One region of the Paenibacillus sp. S-38 genome, then DNA from elsewhere that is predicted to be linked to it. Evidence: a T-box and tRNA genes for the amino acid it is inferred to sense, from the RefSeq annotation. Region 1 holds a T-box; the other regions hold tRNA genes.

Evidence for each region. A T-box is a leader RNA that pairs with one kind of tRNA and senses whether it is charged. The one in region 1 lies ahead of leuS (leucine--tRNA ligase), so its partner is inferred to be a tRNA-Leu.
Region 2: it encodes a tRNA-Leu, which carries the amino acid that the T-box ahead of leuS (leucine--tRNA ligase) is inferred to sense. The anticodon was not compared.
Region 3: it encodes a tRNA-Leu, which carries the amino acid that the T-box ahead of leuS (leucine--tRNA ligase) is inferred to sense. The anticodon was not compared.

What each region holds. Positions count from the first base shown of each region.
Region 1 is NZ_CP187970.1:5,989,363-5,996,698, reverse strand. It holds gene ACP26L_RS26530 (shikimate dehydrogenase) at 1-886, shown strand, start outside; gene yhbY (ribosome assembly RNA-binding protein YhbY) at 927-1,220, shown strand; gene ACP26L_RS26520 (nicotinate-nucleotide adenylyltransferase) at 1,263-1,850, shown strand; gene yqeK (bis(5'-nucleosyl)-tetraphosphatase (symmetrical) YqeK) at 1,840-2,421, shown strand; gene rsfS (ribosome silencing factor) at 2,572-2,916, shown strand; gene ACP26L_RS26505 (CvfB family protein) at 2,913-3,812, shown strand; gene ACP26L_RS26500 (class I SAM-dependent DNA methyltransferase) at 3,894-4,682, shown strand; T-box leader at 5,033-5,276, shown strand; gene leuS (leucine--tRNA ligase) at 5,464-7,336, shown strand, end outside.
Region 2 is NZ_CP187970.1:1,269,347-1,276,682, reverse strand. It holds gene ACP26L_RS06095 (NAD(P)/FAD-dependent oxidoreductase) at 1-114, shown strand, start outside; gene ACP26L_RS06090 (hypothetical protein) at 343-495, shown strand; gene ACP26L_RS06085 (YheC/YheD family protein) at 816-1,601, shown strand; tRNA gene ACP26L_RS06080 (tRNA-Gly) at 1,791-1,862, opposite strand; tRNA gene ACP26L_RS06075 (tRNA-Leu) at 1,866-1,952, opposite strand; tRNA gene ACP26L_RS06070 (tRNA-Lys) at 1,963-2,035, opposite strand; tRNA gene ACP26L_RS06065 (tRNA-Asp) at 2,049-2,125, opposite strand; tRNA gene ACP26L_RS06060 (tRNA-Val) at 2,143-2,218, opposite strand; tRNA gene ACP26L_RS06055 (tRNA-Glu) at 2,231-2,302, opposite strand; tRNA gene ACP26L_RS06050 (tRNA-Ala) at 2,323-2,398, opposite strand; gene ACP26L_RS06045 (family 78 glycoside hydrolase catalytic domain) at 2,689-5,580, opposite strand; gene ACP26L_RS06040 (MFS transporter) at 5,627-7,009, opposite strand; gene ACP26L_RS06035 (glycoside hydrolase family 1 protein) at 7,049-7,336, opposite strand, start outside.
Region 3 is NZ_CP187970.1:7,098,474-7,105,809, forward strand. It holds gene ACP26L_RS30975 (beta-galactosidase) at 1-1,994, opposite strand, end outside; gene ACP26L_RS30980 (AraC family transcriptional regulator) at 2,123-2,953, shown strand; gene ACP26L_RS30985 (amino acid permease) at 3,364-4,800, opposite strand; tRNA gene ACP26L_RS30990 (tRNA-Gly) at 4,908-4,978, opposite strand; tRNA gene ACP26L_RS30995 (tRNA-Pro) at 4,985-5,061, opposite strand; tRNA gene ACP26L_RS31000 (tRNA-Arg) at 5,167-5,240, opposite strand; tRNA gene ACP26L_RS31005 (tRNA-Gly) at 5,252-5,326, opposite strand; tRNA gene ACP26L_RS31010 (tRNA-Leu) at 5,330-5,416, opposite strand; tRNA gene ACP26L_RS31015 (tRNA-Leu) at 5,430-5,515, opposite strand; tRNA gene ACP26L_RS31020 (tRNA-Lys) at 5,532-5,604, opposite strand; tRNA gene ACP26L_RS31025 (tRNA-Tyr) at 5,615-5,699, opposite strand; tRNA gene ACP26L_RS31030 (tRNA-Phe) at 5,728-5,803, opposite strand; rRNA gene rrf (5S ribosomal RNA) at 5,816-5,932, opposite strand; rRNA gene ACP26L_RS31040 (23S ribosomal RNA) at 6,131-7,336, opposite strand, start outside.

The DNA of each region.
Region 1 (7,336 bases):
GCTGGTGAGAAAGCAGGGGCTGGACAGCCACACGATTCTGTATGGCGTCTTTGGAGACCCGGTGCGGCACTCAAAGTCGCCGGTCATGCTGAACCGGGCGTTCGACGTAGCGGGCCTTAACGCGGCCTACGGCGCATTTCATATTCTGCCGGGGACGCTGAAGGATGCGGTCGCCGGCATCCGTGCGCTGGGCTTCCGGGGCGTGAACGTGACGGTGCCCCACAAGCTGGAGGTCATGTCGTATCTCGATGAGATCGACGAGGGCGCCCGGATCATCGGCGCCGTGAACACCATCGTGAACGAGGGCGGCCGCCTCATCGGCTACAACACCGACGGCATCGGCTACATCCGTTCGCTGAAGGAAGAGACGGGCCTTGCGCTTAAGGGCCGCAAGGTGCTCATGATCGGGGCCGGCGGGGCGGCCCGCGGCGTCGGGTATGCGCTGGCGCAGGAAGGCGCGGAGCATATCTACATTGCGAACCGGACGAAAGAGAAGGCGCTCGATTTGGCCGCCTCGCTCGGCAGCTACGGCAGCGTAAGCGGCCATGGGCTCGACGAGATTCACGGGCTGGTGGGCGAAGCGGCGCTTATCGTGAACAATACGCTGGTAGGCATGTACCCGCTGGTGGACGAGGTGCCGATGGACATCTCGCTGATCCGGGAGGATCATGTCGTCAGCGACCTGATCTACAATCCGCTTGAGACCCGCCTTCTGAGAGAAGCCCGCGAGAAGCGCGGAGCCACCGTGCACAGCGGGCTGGGCATGTTCATATACCAGGGGGCCTATGCCTTCGAATACTGGACGGGACAGCCGGCGCCGGTCGATGCCATGAGGAAAGCGGTACTGGATTCGTTCGCCGAATCCGAAGCAGGCGGACAGAAGTAAATCAAACAAACTAGAGCACAAGATAAGGATGAAGAACAGCATGCTGACAGGCAAACAAAAACGATATTTAAGATCGCTGGCCCACCATCTCGACCCGATTTTCCAAGTGGGGAAGGGCGGCGTGAATGACCATATTATCCGCCATATCAACGATGCGATCGAGACGCGGGAGCTTATCAAGGTGACCATCCTCAACAACTGTATGGAGGACCGGGGCGACGTGGCGCAGCAGCTTGCTGACGGAGCTAAAGCGGAGCTCGTCCAGGTCATCGGCAAGATCGTGGTGCTCTACAAGGAGTCCCGCGAGCACAAAACGATCGAGCTCCCGGTGTAAGCCGGAGTCCAGGGGCAGCTCCCGGGAGAGGAGAGACCAGGAATGAAAGTCGGCTTGATGGGCGGCACGTTCGATCCGATCCATCTCGGACATCTCCTTGCCGCGGACAGTGTGTGCGAGGCGCTGGAGCTCGACGAGGTGTGGTTCATGCCGACGAACGTCCCGCCCCACAAGGAGCATAAGCCGGGGGCTTCGGCCGCCGAGCGGCTGGAGATGGTGCGCCTCGCGGTGGAGGGTCATCCGCGGTTCCGTGCATCGGATGTGGAGCTGCGCAGGGGCGGCGTGTCCTACAGCATCGAGACCGTAACCAGGCTCCGGAAGGAGCACCCGGACAAGCAGTTTTATTACATTATCGGTGCGGATATGGTCCAGTATCTGCCGAAGTGGTACCGCATCGAGGAGCTTGTCCGGCTGGTGACGTTCGTGGGGCTCGAGCGGCCGGGCTATTCGACTGAATACGAGACCCTTCCCGGACCGATCCGGGAGGCGGTGAGGCTCGTGCGCATGCCGCAGGTGGAGCTGTCCTCCACGGAGATCCGGCAGCGCCGGGCCGAAGGCCGTTCGGCGCGTTACCGCGTACCGGACCGGGTAAATGATTATATCGAGGTGAACTCGCTGTATGAAACGTGAGGAGATCATGGAGTCCGTCCGCTCGCAGATGCCCGAGAAGCGCTGGACCCATACGCTGGGCGTGATGGAGACGGCGGTCCGGCTCGCGGAGCGCTACGGAGCGGATCCGGTGAAAGCGGACCTCGCCGCTATTCTTCACGACGTGTGCAAGTATTGGCGGGTGGACGAGCAGGCGCGGATCATCCGGGAGAACGGGCTTCCGCAGGATCTGCTGGCGTACGACAAGGAGTTGTGGCATGCCCATGCCGGTGCTTGGGTCGCCCGGACGCAATACGGTGTGGAGGACGAGGAGATTCTCGATGCTATCCGCTACCATACGTCCGGCCGGGAGAAGATGACGCTGCTCGACAAAGTCGTCTGCCTGGCGGATTATATGGAGCCTGGCCGGGATTTCCCGGGCGTGCATAATATTCGGGAAAACGCCGAACATAGTTTAGAGAAGGCGCTGCTTGCGGGCTTCGACGGAACGATCCGCTTCCTGCTGGACAAGCGTAAACGGGTGTATCCGCTGACCCTGGCGGCCCGCAATGGCCTTATTGTTGATTTGGAAGCTGAGGAAGCACAAGGATAGAAGAAAGTATCATGGCCGCCGGAATCAACGGCTGGACCATTGCAATTAGCTTGACAATGGGGCTGATGAAGATCAGCCTATCCATTGCAATTAGCTTGACAATGACCGCCGAAATTAACGGCTGGTTCATTGCAATTAGGAGGATACTACATGATACAACCGGAAGAGCTGCTGGAGCTCGTGGTCGATGCGGCCGAAGACAAAAAAGCGATGAACCTCGTCGCCCTGAACCTGAAGGGCATCTCGCTCATTGCGGACTACTTTATGATCTGTCACGGGAACTCGGAGACGCAGGTGCAGGCGATCGCTACCGAGATCCGCAAGCGCGCCGAGGAGAAGGGCGCACGCGTGCGGGGTCTCGAAGGCATGGATACGGCACGCTGGGTGCTCGTGGACCTGGGGGATGTCGTGGTACACGTGTTTCACCGCGATGACCGGGAATATTACAACATCGAGCGTCTGTGGTCGGATGCGAAGGTTGTTGAACGCGTATGAGGCTCGAAGCTGGCACGAACCAGCGTCTTGAAGTAGCCCGTGAGGTTTCTCCCCACGGGTTCTTCTTGACAGACGGAACGCAGGATATTCTGCTCCACTACAGTGAGGTGGTCGGCGAAGTGAAGCCGGGCACCCAGGTGGACGTCTTCCTGTTCTACGATACGCAGGACCGGCTGGCCGCCACGATGCGGGAGCCGCTGATCAAGCTGAACGAAGTCGCGCTGCTCGAAGTCGCTGATTTTCACCCCCGATTCGGGTGCTTCCTTGAGATGGGCCTCGGCCGGCAGCTGCTCCTTCCGTTCCGGGAGCTTCCCGAGATGGAAGAGCTCAGGCCGCAGGTCGGCGACAAGGTGTTCGTCACGATGACCCATGACCGGCAGGGGCGCCTAGTGGCTAAGGTCGCCGGGGAAGACCGGCTGAAGGAGCTGTGCTTCGATGCCCCTCAGTCCTGGCGCAACCAGACGGTTGAAGCCCGCGTGTACAAGCCGCTGCAGATGGGAACCTTCGTTGTGTGTGATGGAGGCGTCGTCGGCTTCGGTGTGATCGGCTTCATCCATACGTCCGAGCGCACCCGGCTGCTTCGGCTTGGGGAGAAGGTCAGCGTGCGGATCACGTTTGTCCGCGAAGACGGCAACGTGAACTGTTCGATGCGCGAGCGTAAGGAAAGGGGGCTCGGCGAGGACGCGGACAAGCTGCTGGAGTTCCTGAAGGAACGCCGCAACGGAGCGATGCCGTTCTCGGACGAGACCCCGGCGGATCTGATTTCCCAGCGCTTCGGGATGAGCAAGTCAGCTTTCAAGCGGGCCCTCGGCAAGCTGATGAAGGATGGGCTTGTTTACCAGGAAGGCAGCTGGACCTACCTGAAACAAAACGAAGAACAGCCGGTTTCCGAGTGAGCCTTGCGCTCCGGAGCCGGTTTTCTCTTTTATACGCAAGCACCGCGCCCTGCGCGAATCCGGAATCGGGGGATGAGAGATATGGCTTATGAGCGTTTTTCTTATGTGTACGACCGCCTGATGGAGGACATGCCGTATGACGAGTGGCTGAGGTTCGCCAAAGGGTGCTGGGATAAATTTGGCCACCCCCGCACGGTGGTGGATCTCGGCTGCGGCACCGGCAGTATTGCGGTTCCCTTAGCCCAGGAAGGCTACGAGGTGATCGGCATCGACCTCTCGGAGGACATGCTGGCTGTGGCGCAGAGCAAGGCGGATGAAGCGCGGCTTCACCGCCCGCTGCCGCCTGGAGGAAGTGTCACCTTCCTCCAGCAGGACCTAAGAGACTGGGAGCTGGGCCGTCAGGCCGACAGCGTCGTGTCCTTCTGTGACTGCTTCAACTATCTGCTCGAGGAAGAGGACATCACGAAGGCAATCCGCCAGGCCTATGCCGGACTGAAGCCGGGCGGCGTCTTTATTTTCGACGTGCATACGGCGGAGCAGCTGCTGGATTATGCGGCGAGCCAGCCGTTCTTCCTCAACGAGGATGATATTGCCTATATCTGGACCTGCGGGTATGACGAGAGCCGGAGCGAGATCGAGCATGCGCTGACGATCTTCGTGCAGGAGGAGGAGCATCACAGGGGGGATGACACGCCTTCGGAGTGGTTCAACCGCGTGGAAGAAATGCACACGCAGCGCGCTTACCCCCTTCCTTGGCTGGAGACTCAGCTGAGGGAAGCCGGCTTCCGCGAGGTGGTCTGCTACGGGGATTTCCTGTTCAAGCAGGCCACGGAGGATACGCGGCGCGCGTTTTTTGCGGCAGTGAAATAGGATTTATGGCGAGAAATGAATCAGCAGCTGGACGATACATAAGATGATTCCCCACAGCGGCAGCGCCAGGGCTGCGCCGTTCAGCAAGCCTCGCATGGGGAGGCCCCCTTTCTTCCTGGAACCGAATACGGTCCTTTTGGTACCCAGTATGGACAAGTTGAAAGAAGGGTATCCCCGGAGCCGGGCGGTTCTATGTACCGCTGCTTAGGGAGGGAGCCCGTTTGAGGCATCTGAGGGGTCTGGATCGGCTTGTCCCGTGTCCATTCGGGAGAGCTGCTTGACATGAGGGAACCGAAGCTTTTATAATGAATGCTAATTGGATGGAATGTACATATTTTGTTTACAAATATGGCAAGGCTGTGAAGAGAAACAGTAGCTGAAGACCGTTACTTCAGAGAGCCGGTGGAAGGTGCGAACCGGCGGCGGCAGCGGCGAACTCATCTTGGAGCCAGAAGGTGAAGCAGTGATTGGGATCATTCCCGGTCCTTCTAACCGGATCGTTTCCCCGCGTTAAGGGGCTTGAGTGGATCAGGGCAAAGCATGCCCGGATCAACTAGGGTGGTACCACGGGAATTCAAGCCTCTCGTCCCTAGCGTTGCGCTAGCGATGAGATGGCTTTTTTTGTTGCTTTTGGGGTATATAGCAAAATTTGGACCTTGCAAAAGAGGCGTGGAAGGTGCCTCGGCAGCAGCCGTCCGGGCGTACGCACAGCCGGAACCATCACACAGAGGCGAATGCCGGCGGTGCCGATGCAGGAGTTGAAGGAGGAGCAGAGTTCATCATGACACAGGAAACCAGAGAAAATCAGGGGTACAACCCGTTAGCCATCGAACCGAAGTGGCAGAAGTATTGGGATGAGAAGAAAACGTTCAAGGTGCTGGACGACGAGAGCAAGCCGAAGTTCTATGCGCTCGACATGTTCCCGTATCCTTCGGGAGCAGGGCTGCACGTTGGCCATCCGGAAGGCTATACGGCGACGGATATCGTCTCGCGCTATAAGAGAATGCGCGGCTACAATGTGCTTCACCCGATGGGCTGGGATGCGTTCGGCCTGCCGGCTGAGCAGCATGCGCTCGATACCGGACAGCACCCGCGCGAGATCACGGTGAAGAACATCAACAACTTCCGCCGCCAGATCAAGTCGCTCGGCTTCTCCTACGATTGGGACCGTGAAGTCTCGACGACCGATCCGGATTATTACAAGTGGACGCAGTGGATCTTTATCCAGCTCTACAACAAAGGCCTTGCTTACGTAGACGAAGTGCCGGTGAACTGGTGCCCGGCCCTGGGTACGGTTCTGGCGAACGAAGAAGTCATCGACGGCCTCAGCGAGCGCGGCGGCCATCCGGTCATCCGCAAGCCGATGCGCCAGTGGGTGCTTCGCATCACCGAGTATGCCGAGCGCCTGCTTGAGGATCTCGAAGAGCTCGACTGGTCGGAGAGCATCAAGGACATGCAGCGCCACTGGATCGGCAAGTCCAAGGGGGCGGAAGTGACGTTCGCCATCGACGGTCATGACGGCGAGGGGCTCAAGGTCTTCACGACGCGCCCGGACACGCTGTTCGGCGCCACCTACTGTGTGCTGGCTCCGGAGCATGAGCTGGTGGAACGCATTACGACGGGCGAGCAGTCCGCTGCCGTCAAGGAATATCAGGAACGTGCGGCGCGCAAGAGCGACCTGGAGCGTACGGACCTTGCGAAGGAGAAGACGGGCGTCTTCACGGGTGCTTATGCGGTGAATCCGGTCAGCGGCGCGAGACTGCCGATCTGGATCGCGGACTATGTCCTCGCCGGCTACGGCACCGGCGCCATCATGGCGGTACCGGGCCACGACCAGCGCGACTGGGAGTTTGCGAAGCAGTATGACCTGCCGATCCTCGAGGTGGTCAGCGGCGGGGATGTCGAGAAGGAAGCTTACGCGGGCGACGGCCCTCACGTGAACTCCGACTTCCTCGACGGCCTGAACAACGAGCAGGGCATTGCGAAGATGATCGAGTGGCTCGAGCAGAACGGCAAAGGTCAAGGCAAAGTGACCTACCGTCTGCGCGATTGGCTGTTCTCCCGCCAGCGCTACTGGGGCGAGCCGATCCCGATCCTGCACCTCGAAGACGGCACGATGAAGACCGTGCCGGAAGACCAGTTGCCGCTCCTGCTGCCGGAAGTCGACGAGATCAAGCCGTCCGGCACCGGAGAGTCTCCGCTGGCTGTCGTAACCGATTGGGTGAACACGGTGGATCCGGAGACGGGCAAGCCTGCACGCCGCGAGACGAACACGATGCCGCAGTGGGCCGGCTCCTGCTGGTATTACCTGCGCTTCATCGATCCGAAGAACAACGACGCGCTCTGCTCGAAGGAGCTGCAGCGCAAGTGGCTGCCGGTCGACCTCTACATCGGCGGTGCGGAGCATGCGGTGCTTCACCTGCTCTATGCCCGCTTTTGGCATAAGGTGCTCTACGACCTCGGTGTGGTGGAGACGAAGGAACCGTTCTACAAGCTCGTCAACCAGGGCATGATCCTCGGCGAGAATATGGAGAAGATGAGCAAATCGCGGGGCAACGTCATCAACCCGGACGAGATTGTGAACGAGTACGGTGCGGATACGCTGCGCCTGTACGAGATGTTCATGGGCCCGCTCGAGGCGACGAAGCCTTGGA
Region 2 (7,336 bases), 3.5 Mb from region 1:
GAGATCCGCGGCCTTTTCTGCGGCGGGGACGGCGCCGGGGTGACCCGAGGCCTGGCCCAGGCGGGGGCGGCCGGCGTGTGGATCGCCCGCCAGGTGATCGGCCGGCTCGCCTGATTTTCTTCTATGCCTGCCGCGGCAGTGGGCTGTCCGTTCTATCTTGGACGGCCGCCGATTGCCGCGGCTCTTTCTTCGGTTCCTGCTTTATTTACCGTGTTTTATCTAAAGTTTTTTTAAGGCTTTTCGACATACTTTTCAAGATTCATCTGGTATATTTCTCTTACATGATGCAGACACCCCTTCCTTCTCGCCCCGCACCCTCACCCCAACGATCCCGGAGGTATTATGAAGGTTACATTGAAAGTTGAAGAGATCCTCCGCCAGATGGGGATCAGCTATGAGGCCTTTTTCCTTTATCACGAACTCGGCAAGGAATTGGCCGAGAAGGAGAGAGAGCGGGAGAAGGACCCAGAGGACGAAGACGACGGACAACGCTGACCGAATCTCACATTCGGGACAGGCCCGGCGCTTCCTACAATACATCCTGCCCGATATACACCTCCTCCTGCCGTTTCATCTCTGCTTACCTTCATACTCCACTTCTGATATTTCGAAAAAGCTGCCCCGATCTTAATCCGGTGGGCGGCTTTTTTGCTGCAAGCTTTCAGGGTGTGCGAAAGCACCATTTTCCTACGGATCCGCCCTGGACAGGCTTTCGTCCAATTGTTCTGCTCACGAGATGAATACAATGTGTTGGCATGTCACTGCGGGAGCGGAGCACCGCCTTCCCAATCCATCCGTGAAGGAGACCACTGTACATGAAGCCAGCCAAACGGACCCTGGTGAGCAAATGGACTAAAACCAAGAGCCTGCTGCAAAACCGCAGTCTTCGAAAATTCATTCCCGAAACGCGCCTTTACAGCCGTTCAAGCCTCCTGTATTTGCTTAGAAAATACAGGATGATCTATGTCAAACCCGTGAAAGGCTCCGGGGGTAAAGGTGTCATCCGTGCCGAAGTCAGACGGGTGCGCGGCAGAACCCTGTACCGGTATCAGCAGGGCACAGCGATCCGGACCTTCTCATCCTTCGGCGCCTTCTATGCCTCCCTGTCCCGCACCAAGCTGCCGCGGCCTTATCTGGCCCAGCAGGGCATTGCCCTGCTTAGGCTGCGGGGACGTCCCTTCGATATCCGGGTTATGGTGCAGCGAACCGCGAAGAGGGGCTGGAAGACTACAGGCATCATCGGGCGGCTAGCCCATCCGAAACGCGCGGTAACCAACTTCCACAGCGAAGGCCTGCCGCTGCCGCTGCGCATTCTCTTCGCCTCCCGCCTCTCCCCTGTCCGCAGGCGCCGGTTAACGGCTGCTCTCGCGAGATTGGGACTGCGCTTCGCCCATCATCTCGGCCGGAAGTATCCCGGCTTCCGGGAGCTCGGCGTCGATGTGGGCGTGGACACGAGGCTGCACCCTTGGGTGCTCGAAGTCAATACGGCGCCCGATGCGATGATCTTCAACCAGCTGAAGAACAAGCGAATGTTCCACCGGGTGCTGCGGTACGCCAAGGCGAACGGGCGGTATAAGCACCGGAAGCTGCCACGGATGTAACAACCCCCTCTTCTTCCGAGATTGCGCGGCGCCCCTCTCCTTAGTGCGAAGAGTTCGAGCCGAAGCAGACAGCTCTCCGAGGCAGCCCGGCTGTCTGCAGCTTCTGCCAAGACGCTGAGGACAAACAAAAAAGAGACCGTCTACCGGTCTCTTTTTTGTTTGCCTATGATCTTACCGAACCAATCCATAAGCGGAAGACGGGAATCGAACCCGCGACCCTCGCCTTGGCAAGGCGATGCTCTACCGCTGAGCCACTTCCGCAGGTGGTGCGGTCGAGAGGACTCGAACCTCCACGGCTGTTACACCACTAGAACCTGAATCTAGCGCGTCTGCCAATTCCGCCACGACCGCGTAATGAAAGTGAGCCATGTAGGACTCGAACCTACGACACCCTGATTAAAAGTCAGGTGCTCTACCGACTGAGCTAATGGCTCATGAGTGTTGTAATGGCGGAGCCGACGGGATTCGAACCCGCGGTCTCCTGCGTGACAGGCAGGCATGTTAGGCCTCTACACCACGGCTCCGTGCCACATAACATTCATGGTGGAGGCTGACGGGATCGAACCGCCGACCCTCTGCTTGTAAGGCAGATGCTCTCCCAGCTGAGCTAAGCCTCCATGGGATCATGATGACCCGTAGGGGATTCGAACCCCTGTTACCTCCGTGAAAGGGAGGTGTCTTAACCCCTTGACCAACGGGCCATACCAAGTAAAGATGAGGATGGTGGAGCCAAGCGGGATCGAACCGCTGACCTCCTGCTTGCAAGGCAGGCGCTCTCCCAGCTGAGCTATGGCCCCATAGAATATATGAACCTCTTACCTATCGTTTGCCGCTTGCTAACCTGCTAGCTTGCCCCGACGAGAATCTAATTTAGCATATTTCGTCGACCGGTGCAACCTCTAATTTGATTCCATTTTGTTACAGGAAACCGATTCGCCCGGCTGCCGTTTCCGCTCGCAGCTTTTTTTGCCGCGAGGAGTAATCTATCATATTCTGTCGAAAGATGCAAACTTCTCTTTGAGGTTGAACGGCAAACCGCCTGAAATCCCAAGGAATGCGGACTCCAGGCGGCCTGATGTGTGAGAATTTAATAAACGATCCGGTTCAGCTCCTGCAGCAGGCCGGCAACGCGCTCCGCCGTAATCCCTTTGGACTGGTCCTTCATCAGCTGCTTGAGGGTTAAGTTCTTGACATAGAATTTCAGCGGCGGCCGGTCGACCTCGGGCAGATGCTTCACCAGCAGCTGCTTGTCTTCTTCGTATGCCAGCAGCTCTCTGACGAGACTCTCCTCCGTGAAGGCCACCCGGAACAGATCGTCGTTCTTATATGTGAACGTATAATCGCCGGAGCCTACCGTGAGGAACAAGCCCTCCTCCGTCTCCCTGCCCAGCTCGATCCCCTCTGTCCCGGTAAGCGACTGGCCGCCTTCAAGCACGTGAGCCTCCCGTGCGCCGGGCAGCAGCACTTCCGCGCACGTGTTGGCCGGCACGCGAACGGTAACTTCAATCCGGCCGTCAGCCGTACGCCAGCCGGAGTGAATCTCACCGTACATCGACTCGAATGATGCGGAGGCCGATCGCAGCCCCCTTACCGCCGGCTTCGGATGGAGCCTGATCTTCTTATAAGCCGGTGCGGAACCATCCATATCGAGGCCTGCCGCCTTCCGGTACAGCCAGTCCCCGATGGAGCCGTACGCATAATGGTTGAAGGAATTCATGTTATCGCTCCAGAACGAGCCGTCCGGCTTGATGCTGTCCCAGTGCTCCCACACCGACGTGGCGCCCTTCGTAATCGGGTATAGCCACCCGGGATAGCCTTTCTGCTGCAGCAGCTTCACGGCCGTTTGGTGGTACCCGTTATCCGACAGTGCGAAGCACAGATAAGGTGTCCCCACAAAGCCGGTCGTCAGGTGGTAATCGTTCTCGACGATGAGCTCGTTCAGGTCACGGGCGATCCGCTTGCGGGCGGGACCGTCGACCAGTCCGAACACGAGCGCGAGCACGTGAGCGGTCTGTGTCGGTGCGGCCATCCGGCCGAACGGCGTCACATACTCCCCGCGGAAATGCGAGAGGATGCCGTCCAGGAGCCTGCCGTATTCCTCGGCATCCTCCACTCTACCGAGGATCTCGGCGCTGCTGCGCAGCAGCCGGGTGGAGTAAGCGTAATAAGCGGTCGCAACGAGGTCGCGCGGCGTCGCCCCGACGTAGCTGTTTTCCTTCGCATCCAGCGCCAGCCAGTCGCCGAACTGGAATCCGGTGTTCCAGGCATACTCATTCTCGCCCTGCGCCCGGATATATTCGACCCAGGCCTTCATGCTGGGATACTGCTCTTCGAGGATCCGCTTGTCTCCGTAATATTGATACAGTGTCCACGGGATGATGACGGCGGCGTCCCCCCAGCCGGCGGCGGAATCTCCATCCTGGACGTTCGGGATGACGAAGGGAACCCCGCCGTCCGGGAGCTGGTCCGCCTGGAGATCACGCATATACTTCGTAAAGATCGGCCCGCCAGAGTAATTGAACAGGGCGGTGGAGACGAACACCTGCGCATCGGCCGTCCACCCTAACCTCTCGCTGCGCTGCGGACAGTCCGTCGGCACGTCGAGGAAATTGCCGCGCTGTCCCCAGACGATATTGCGCTGAAGCTGATTGACGAGCGGATCGGAGCATTCGAAGCGGCCTGTCCGGTTCATGTCCGTATGCATCACCTGGCCGACGAAGCTGTCCGGCGGGAGCTCGCCCGGCTCTCCCGGATAGCCCTCGACCCGGACATAGCGGAAGCCTTGGAAGGTGAAACGGGGCGCATAGATCTCCGTCCCCTCGCCTTTAGCAGTATATTCGACCTCCTGCCTGGCCTCTTTCAGATTGCCGAAATAGATATTGCCTTCCTTGTCGAGCACCTCGGCATGCTTCAGTCGAATGCACGTCCCGGCGGGAGCCTCCACGGTCAGCCGGATTCGGCCGACCATATTCTGCCCCATGTCCAGCACCGTATCGCCATTCGGTGTGACGAGAACCGCCGCGGGCCGGACCTCCTCTGTGACACGAACCGGCTCGCTCTCCTGGGCCGTCAGCTTGTCCGTCGGTCCGTCCAGCACCTCGACGGCCCTCCAATCGTCATCCTCAAAGGCGCCTGTGCTCCAGCCCTCCCGCTCCAGCCGGGCATCGTATTTCTCTCCGTTGTAGATATTGGAATAAAGCACCGGCCCAGCTTCGGCCTTCCAGCCGGAATCGGTGACGATCCATGCCTCCGAGCCGTTGTCATAGCGGACGCACAGCTGGAGCAAAGCGGCCCGCCGGTCCCCGTACCGGAATTTCCCCTCTCCCATACCGCCCTTATACCAGCCGTCCGCCAGCATCAGGCCGATTCCGTTGCCGCCCTCCTGAAGGAGCGCCGTGACATCATAGGTCTGATACTGGATGCGGTGCCCGTAGCTGGTCCATCCCGGCGTGAGCAGTTCATCCCCTATACGGCGGCCGTTCAGATAGAGCTCGTAGAGCCCCAGCGCCGAAGCGTATATTCTCGCCGATGTGATGCCGCTTTGGATGGAGAAGCTTTTGCGCAGCAGGAATGCCGCCTCTGACGCAGCATCCAGCTCATCTGAGGCAGGGGTTATCCAGTCCGCCTTCCACGGTTCCTGTCCCAGCAGGCCGGTCTCCCACCAGGCTGCTTCGCTCCAGTCCGATTCCGTTCCCCAGGAATCCCAGACTTTGACGCGGTAATCATAACGCGTCCGCGGCGCCAGCTCGGGGCCGTCATATTCGACATGTATGCATTGCTCTGACGAAACGACACCCGAATCCCAGACCGGGTTCTCAAAGATGCCGCCGGAAGCTGACACCTGCACCCGATAGGAAGCCTGCATCGTTCCACGGCGGCCGGATTGGAGCTTCCAGCTGATACGCGGCTTCCCCACGTCCAGCCCAAGGGGGTTCGCCCTGTATTCGCAGGATAATGAATATACGTTCAATGGATTCATCACATCGGTATCCTTTCTCATCGCCTACTCCGCGGTGAAGCTCCCCTTACTTCTCAGACGGAACAGACAGGGATTGCAGCTCCTCCACAATCGAAGGCAGCTTCTTCTCCAGCGTGTACATCATCATAAACCCGATCTGCAGCAGCACCAGGACGATCGGGAACCCGATGTACAGCACCTTGATGGCTGTAATCGCCGAATCGCTCTGTTCGCTCAGTCCGCCGACATACCCCCCGATCGCAAGCGCCCAGCCGACGATCGCGCCCCCGAAGCCGCTGCCGATCTTCGAGGCGAGCGAGGCTCCGCTGAAGATCAGGCCTTCCGTTCGCGCCCCGGTTCTCCATTCGCCGTATTCCACCGTATCGGCCAGCAGGGCGGAGCCCGTCGCTACCGCTGGAGCGACGCCGAGCGTTTTGAGAATCGTACTGATCAAGACAATCCCAAAATCGGAGGAGTCCACCAGGATGAGAAGCGAACCGGCCAGCGTAATGAAGCATCCGACCAATATGGTATTCCTCTTCCCGATGCGTTTCATCAGCGGCGCACAGAGCAGGATCCCCACAATGATCGGAAGAATGCTCGCGATCCCGAGTGCCGCTACCAGGCCGGGGTCGTGCAGAATATATTGGGCATAATAAATATTCAACGCACTGCTGATGCCTGTGTTCAAGAAGAGAATGATCGAGAACAGCAGGACAATGATCCAGTATTTGTTGCGTAGCAGCGCCCTCGCGCCTTTGCGCAAGGGGATGTCCTTCTGCACGACAACGGGCTTGACCCGCTCCCTGGTTGTTTTGTAAGTGATCGCATACAGCAGAGGAGATACCGCGCCAATGATGCCGAAGGTCAGCGCCCAGCCCATTTTGCCCCCGCCAAAAGCATTCACCACCGGCATCGTGAACATGCTGATGGCCACGCCGCCCGTAAGCGACAAAACCATACGCGTTATGTTCAGTACCGTCCGCTGATACGGGTCCTGTGTCATCAGCGAATTCATCGCGCTGTAAGGAATATTGATGGCGGAGTAGATCATCATGCAGACGAAATAGGTGACACTCGCGTATATGATCGCTCCGGTCTCTCCTACATTCGGAGCCGTAAACAAGACCATGACGGACAAGCCGAACGGAACCGCCATCCATTTGATCCAGGGGCGGGCCTTGCCGTGCCTGCTTTTCGTGCGGTCGACCAAAGCGCCGATGCCGATATCAAGGATGCCGTCAACGATCCGGGTGACCAAAAAGATCGTCCCCACCGCGCCTGCCGAGATGCCGGCAATATCCGTATAAAAGAACGTGAGAAAGGTCGAGATCGCGGTAAAGATGACATTCGTCGATAAATCGCCTACGGCATACCCGAATCGTTCCTTCAGCGAAAGCTTCTCCCCATATCCCGCATTCCCGTTGTCAATACCCGCTGAGCTGCTCATGGCTGATCCCCCCAAGATGATATGGTACTAACGCCTGCATCACAGCACTTTCGTGGATGCGATCCGTCCCAAATAACGTGCGCTTTCTTTCACGGTCCGTTCCTGAGTCATTCTGTCTACGCCGATCAGCCCGAACCGCATCGAATAACCGGCATTCCATTCGAAGTTGTCGAAGGTCGTCCAGTGCAGGTAACCCCTTACGTCAATGCCCTCTTGGAGGCATGCGTGAACGCCCTGCAGGCCGCGCCGGATAAATTCGATCCGCCGCTCGTCGTCATCCGTAGCCACGCCGTGCTCCGTGACGAAAATCGGAAGCGTTACCGCTTG
Region 3 (7,336 bases), 1.1 Mb from region 1:
GCCGGCAGCTCAACGGTGCCTGCCTTGCCTCCGGCCAGGACGTCAACCGCGTCGAGCGCTGCGGCATCCACGGTCTGGGGCGCAGCGTTGTGGTTGAGCAGGAAGTAATAATCCTTGCCGTCCTTGCGGCGGCGGGATACTTCCACACCTGCCGGCGTTTTGAGCAGCGGCTCGATGCCTTTGTCACGGCACAGCTGCTGCAGCAGTCCCTGCAGGAAGCTCGGCTCTGCACTGGAAGCCAAGTACCAGGCCTGCCCTTGTCCGAAGGTGTTCGCCGTCACCACGGGCAGGCCCTGGTAGAAGTCGTCGCCGTACTCGGCGATCACCTCTGCGCCTTCCGAGTGAATCAGGTCGCACAGCATTTCGCAGGCATACTCGCCCTGCAGCCCGCCAAACTCCTTTTTCATCACGATCCGGTTCCTCTTGCCAGGGAGCAGTGCGTCGATCTCCTCCGCCCAGATGCCGAGCACCTTGCGCAGCTCTCCCGGGTAGCCGCCCAGCGTCACGATGTCGTTCTCGTTGACAATCCCGCTGAAGAAGGTCGTCAGGAAGGTGCCTCCGCCTTGGACGAACTCCTCCACCTTCTGGGCATAGCCCGATTTCACCATATAGAGGACCGGTGCAATCACGACGTCGTATCCGCTGAGATCGGTATCCGTACCGATCATATCAACTTGGATGTTCGCCTGATACAGCGCATCGTAGTACTTGTGCACTTCTTCCACATACTGCAGCGCCACCGTCGGGCCGCTCGAGAATTCCACCGCCCACCAGTTCTCCCAGTCAAACACGATCGCAACCCGCGACAGCACCCGCGAATCCAGCAGGCGATCGCCGAGCTGCTGCAGCTCCGCCCCAAGCTGAGCACATTCGCGGAAGACGCGTGTGTTCTCATGTCCTACGTGCTCGATCACCGCGCCGTGATATTTCTCGCAGGCGCCTACGGAGCGGCGCAGCTGGAAGAACATCACGGTATCGGCGCCGCGGGCCACCGCCTGGTAGCTCCACAGCCTCATGACGCCCGGACGCTTCAGGGAGTTGTACGGCTGCCAGTTCTGCTGGCTCGGCGTCTGCTCCATGAGCATGAACGGCGCTCCGTCCTTAATCCCCCGCATGAGATCATGCGTCATGGCCGTCCGGCTGACCGGGGTGTCTGCGGCAGGATAGTTATCCCACGACACGATATCCATGTGCTTCGCCCACTTGAAGTAGTCGAGGGGCTTGAACGTCCCCATCAGGTTCGTCGTGACCATAATGTCCGGCGTATGTTTTTTAAGCTCCTCATGCTCTTCCTTGTAGCACTCAAGCAGGCTGTCGGAGTTGAAGCGCGTATAATCGAGCGAGATGCCTTGGAAGTTCGTTCGGGTCGAAGCCCATTGCTCGCTGAGCTCGTTCGGAGGCACAATCTCCTCCCAGTCGTAGAACGTATGGCCCCAGAAACGCGTGTTCCACGCCTTGTTCACCGCCTCAAGCGATCCGTAGCGCTGCTGCAGCCATACGCGGAAGGCCGCGGCACAGTTGTCACAGTAGCACTCCCCGCCGTATTCGTTCGATACGTGCCATACGAGCAGAGCTGGATGATCCTTGTAGCGTTCAGCCAGCTTGCCGGCCAGGAGACGCGCATATTTGCGGTAGGTTGGGGAATTCGGGCAGGAGTTGTGTCTGCCCCCGAATTTGCGCTTACGCCCCTGGAAGTCCACCCGCAGCACGTCCGGATGACGGTGCGCCATCCACGCCGGATGCGCGCCTGTGCTGGTTGCCAGGCAGGCATACAGGCCGTTCTCCTGCAGCTTATCCATGATCTCATCGAGGAGCTCGAAGTTGTATTCGTTTTCACTAGGCTGCAGCAGGGCCCAAGAGAACACATTCACGGTAGCTACATCGATTCCAGCGAGCTGGAACATCCGCATGTCTTCATCCCATACCGGTTTGTCCCACTGCTCGGGATTGTAGTCCCCGCCATAGAACATCTTAGGCAGCTTCTTATTGATCACAGGGCATCTCTCCTTGCGTATTAGGTTTGAATATAAGAATACATTCATAGTACTATAAGGAAAGAACCGAATATATATAATATTTGGTATGATCATATAAGAATACGGAATAGCACGGAGATGATCCTTTGGACAAAAAGCACTGCATCCCCGCTCTGCCGGAAACGCCGCTGCCGCTGTATCTTGAGAGCGTAGGCCTCAATCCCGAGCAGGAGCGGATCTCCCGGCCCCAAGGCTATCCCGTCTTCCACTGGCTGCTGACCGTCCGCGGCGAAGGGCTGATCACCTTCGCCGGCAGACAGGAGCGTCTGCCCGTTCAGACGGCCGTCCTACTGCCGCCGCACCTTCCTCATGTCTATGAAGCTGCGGCCGGCGACTGGGCTACCGCCTATGTCACCTTCGACGGTGCACAGGCGGAAGGGATTCTGGCCTCGCTGGGGCTCCCCTGTCCTTCCGTATGGACCTGGAATACGGCGGAAGGGGAGAACAGCATGAAGGCCGAGACCCAGCGCCTCCTCGCGGCAGCGGAACAGCAGCATCCCGGCTCCCTGCTCGAGCTCTCTTGCGAGGTCTACCGTTTCCTCGCGGCCCTCAAGCATTTCGGAATGCCGGGCCGGCTTCCGTCCCTCTCAGACGCCCTGCGGGTGCTGGAGCCGGTCACCCGGTGGCTGGAAGCTCATTACGGTGATGCGGGGATCGGCATGCCCGAGATCGCCGCCGTGCTCGGCCACAGTCCCCGTCACCTGACGACCTTGTTCCGCCGCGCTTACGGCACAACCCCTTATGCTTATCTGCTGTCCCTGCGCATCCGCAAAGCCAAAGAGCTGCTTGGCGGCGGCGCTTCGCCTCCCATCCATGTTATCGCGGGACGCGTCGGATTCCGGGACGCCTCCCACTTCATCGCCACGTTTCGCCGGCTAACCGGCATGACGCCCGAGCAGTACCGCGGCCTGCACTAGAAGCAGGCCGCAAATATGCGGGGTCAGGGAGGCCTCTTCTCCATTCCTCCCTGACCCCGGCACGCTCATCCGTCTGCGTAATGCTCCGCAGACGCCTGCTGCTTGACTCCAGGTCCTGCATCCGAATCTGCGCGTGCTCTACGCCGCACAAGATCTCTCAATACCATGCGAAGAGGCACATCCGGCACCGGATATACGGAGGGCCGCTTCATCCTTTCCCTTTCAGACCATAAGAAAAAACCCCTCATCGGGGTTCATTCAAAAAGTACATCCGTGGTTGATATGAAACTTTTCTTGCGATATTAGAACGCTTCCGCTTCGCTGAAAACTTATACTTTCTTATTTCTGAACAAAAAGCCGGCTCTCCATGAGAACCGGCTTCGGTCGTACCACTGTATCTCTCTCCGACGTTATTCGCCAACCATGTCGTCAAAGACGCATTCTTCAGGCTTCAATACTTTGGTTTTGTGCTTGATCTTGTACGAAAGCCAGAAGATCAGGAAAATGGGGATACCGATATAAGAAGCAACCAGATAAGCCCAGTCAATCTTCCCCTCACTGAAAGCCCCGATGCTTTGTCCGATGATCACGATCGTACAGAGTACGCCGGCCAGAATCGGACCGAACGGGAACCATTTCGCCCGATAAGGCAGATCGTCCAGCGATTTGCCTTGAGCGACAAAGGCTTTGCGGAACCGGTAGTGACTAACCGCGATGCCAAGCCAGGCAATGAAGCCGGTCATCCCGGAGGCACTGAGCAGCCAGGTATAGACAACACCCTCACCGAAGAAGGAGGAGAGGAAGGCGAGCATACCGAGCGCTGCGGTGGCCATAAGAGCCGGCACCGGAACGCCATGGCGGTTCAGACGGCCGAACCAAGCCGGCGCTTTGCCTTCCTTGGCCAGCTGCCAGAGCATCCGCGTCGAAGCGTACATCCCCGAGTTTCCTGCCGAGAGCACCGAAGTCAGAATGACGGCATTCATGACGGAAGCGGCAATACTAAGTCCCGCCTTCTCGAAGATCAGGGTGAACGGGCTCATCATTACGCTGTCATCCGCCAGATTCTCGTTGGTGTAAGGAATCAACAGACCAATGACCGCAATGGCGAGGAGGTAGAAGAGGAGGATCCGCCAGAATACGGTGCGGATGGCACGCGGCACATTCTCACGTGGATTCTCGCTCTCTCCTGCGGCGATCCCTACAAGCTCTGTTCCCTGGAAGGAGAAGCCCGCAGCCATGAACACACCAAGAACGGCAAGGAATCCGCCCGGGAAGGGCCCTTCTCCTACACCCAAGTTGCTGAACCCTACCGGTTGGTTCGACCAGATCCCGAAGATCATCAGGATCCCTACGGCAATGAACACGACAACCGTAATGATTTTGATCATAGCAAACCAGTACTCGGACTCGCCGTACCCTTTGACCGCGAGAAGGTTGAGTCCGATCATGAGAAGCAGGAACAGTACGCTCCAGGGCAGTGAAGGGGTATCCGGCAGCCAGAACTTAATGAGCAGACTCGCTGCCGACAGTTCGGCGGCAATAGTGATGGCCCAGTTGTACCAATAGTTCCAGCCCAGAGCAAACCCGACGGAAGGATCGATAAAACGGGAAGCATACGTGCTGAATGAGCCGGATACGGGCATATAAGTAGCCATTTCCCCGAGCGAGGTAACCAGAAAATAAACCATGATGCCGATGGTTAAATAGGCAAGAAAAGCTCCACCTGCACCTGCCGAGTGGATGGCACCGCCGCTGGCCAGGAACAGCCCCGTTCCGATCGAGCCGCCGAGCGAGATCATCGTCATGTGCCGCGCCTTCAGCCCGCGCTGCAATTTGTCATTGCTCATGCTTATGTACTCCTTCTTAGATGTGATTGGTGCGGGATCATTTACCAAATTGTCGCTTATAAAAGAAAAAAGCCGCAAGCAGCGGCTCTTCCCTTCTATTTACGCGAAGCGGATGATGGGAATCGAACCCACGCTACCAGCTTGGGAAGCTGGAGTTCTGCCATTGAACTACATCCGCAAATAATGGTCGGGACGACACGATTTGAACATGCGACCCCCTGGTCCCAAACCAGGTGCTCTACCAAGCTGAGCTACGTCCCGATCTTATGGGTTCCCTTTTACTTAAACACTTCCATTCACATAAGAAACGCAGTCAATCTTAAATATAGAAAACGTTTCCTGATCACGTGTTAAAGAAAAAGAAACCGTTCCCTGAGAGATTCGAACTCCCGACCTTTTGATTCGTAGTCAAACGCTCTATCCAGCTGAGCTAAGGGAACAAAGAAATAAATGGAGCGGAAGACGGGAATCGAACCCGCGACCCTCGCCTTGGCAAGGCGATGCTCTACCGCTGAGCCACTTCCGCAGGTGGTGCGGTCGAGAGGACTCGAACCTCCACGGCTGTTACACCACTAGAACCTGAATCTAGCGCGTCTGCCAATTCCGCCACGACCGCATATAAAGTTAGATGGTGCGGTTGAGAGGACTCGAACCTCCACGAGCTTACGCCCACTACCCCCTCAAGATAGCGTGTCTGCCATTCCACCACAACCGCATATAAAATTAAAACGTGAGCCATGTAGGACTCGAACCTACGACACCCTGATTAAAAGTCAGGTGCTCTACCAACTGAGCTAATGGCTCAAATAAAAAATGGTGGAGGCTGATGGATTCGAACCACCGAACTCGATGAGAGCAGATTTACAGTCTGCCGTGTTTAGCCACTTCACTAAGCCTCCGGGATTGGATCACATGAGATGTGATTCATGGTGGCTCGGGACGGAATCGAACCGCCGACACGAGGATTTTCAGTCCTCTGCTCTACCGACTGAGCTACCGAGCCATAATAAGATCCGCTTGGCGACGTTCTACTCTCCCAGGACCCTGCGGTCCAAGTACCATCGACGCTGGAAGGCTTAACGTTCGTGTTCGGGATGGGTACGCGTGGTTCCCTTCCGCCATCATCACCAAACGGTTTGTGTATCGGCCAGGATACACGGTAATACATATTCAAGGCAGCTTGTACCTTGAAAACTGGATATACATTCGGGTATATCATTTTGCGTTCCGTTGTGCTTCGCACAAAGGTCATTACCAAAATGATATATCCTCACTCGCTAGCTAAAGACCTCACATCTACATTACTGCTGCCGCTTCCTTACGGAAGCTAGTGGATAAGCCCTCGACCGATTAGTATTCGTCAGCTCCACACGTTGCCGCGCTTCCACCCCGAACCTATCAACCTCGTCGTCTACAAGGGGTCTTACATACTGGGAAATCTCATCTTGAGGGGGGCTTCACGCTTAGATGCTTTCAGCGCTTATCCCGTCCGTACTTGGCTATCCAGCCGTGCTCCTGGCGGAACAACTGGTACACCAGCGGTACGTCCATCCCGGTCCTCTCGTACTAAGGACAGCTCCTCTCAAATTTCCTGCGCCCGCGACAGATAGGGACCGAACTGTCTCACGACGTTCTGAACCCAGCTCGCGTACCGCTTTAATGGGCGAACAGCCCAACCCTTGGGACCTACTTCAGCCCCAGGATGCGATGAGCCGACATCGAGGTGCCAAACCTCCCCGTCGATGTGGACTCTTGGGGGAGATAAGCCTGTTATCCCCAGGGTAGCTTTTATCCGTTGAGCGATGGCCCTTCCATTCGGTACCACCGGATCACTAAGCCCGACTTTCGTCCCTGCTCGACCTGTTTGTCTCGCAGTCAAGCTCCCTTATGCCTTTGCACTCTTCGAATGATTTCCAACCATTCTGAGGGAACCTTGGGGCGCCTCCGTTACGCTTTAGGAGGCGACCGCCCCAGTCAAACTGCCCACCTGACACTGTCCCCGCACCGGATCACGGTACCAGGTTAGAACTCCGATACGATCAGGGTGGTATCCCAACGGCGCCTCCACCCAAGCTGGCGCTCAGGCTTCTCAGGCTCCCACCTATCCTGTACAGATCGTACCAAAGTCCAATATCAAGCTGCAGTAAAGCTCCATGGGGTCTTTCCGTCTTGTCGCGGGTAACCTGCATCTTCACAGGTATTAAAATTTCACCGGATCTCTCGTCGAGACAGCGCCCAAGTCGTTACGCCATTCGTGCGGGTCAGAATTTACCTGACAAGGAATTTCGCTACCTTAGGACCGTTATAGTTACGGCCGCCGTTTACTGGGGCTTCGGTTCACAGCTTCGGGTTACCCCTAACCGCTCCCCTTAACCTTCCAGCACCGGGCAGGCGTCAGCCCGTATACTTCGCCTTACGGCTTCGCACAGACCTGTGTTTTTGCTAAACAGTCGCTTGGGCCTTTTCACTGCGGCCCCCTCGGGCTATTCACCCTACCGAGGCACCCCTTCTCCCGAAGTTACGGGGTCATTTTGCC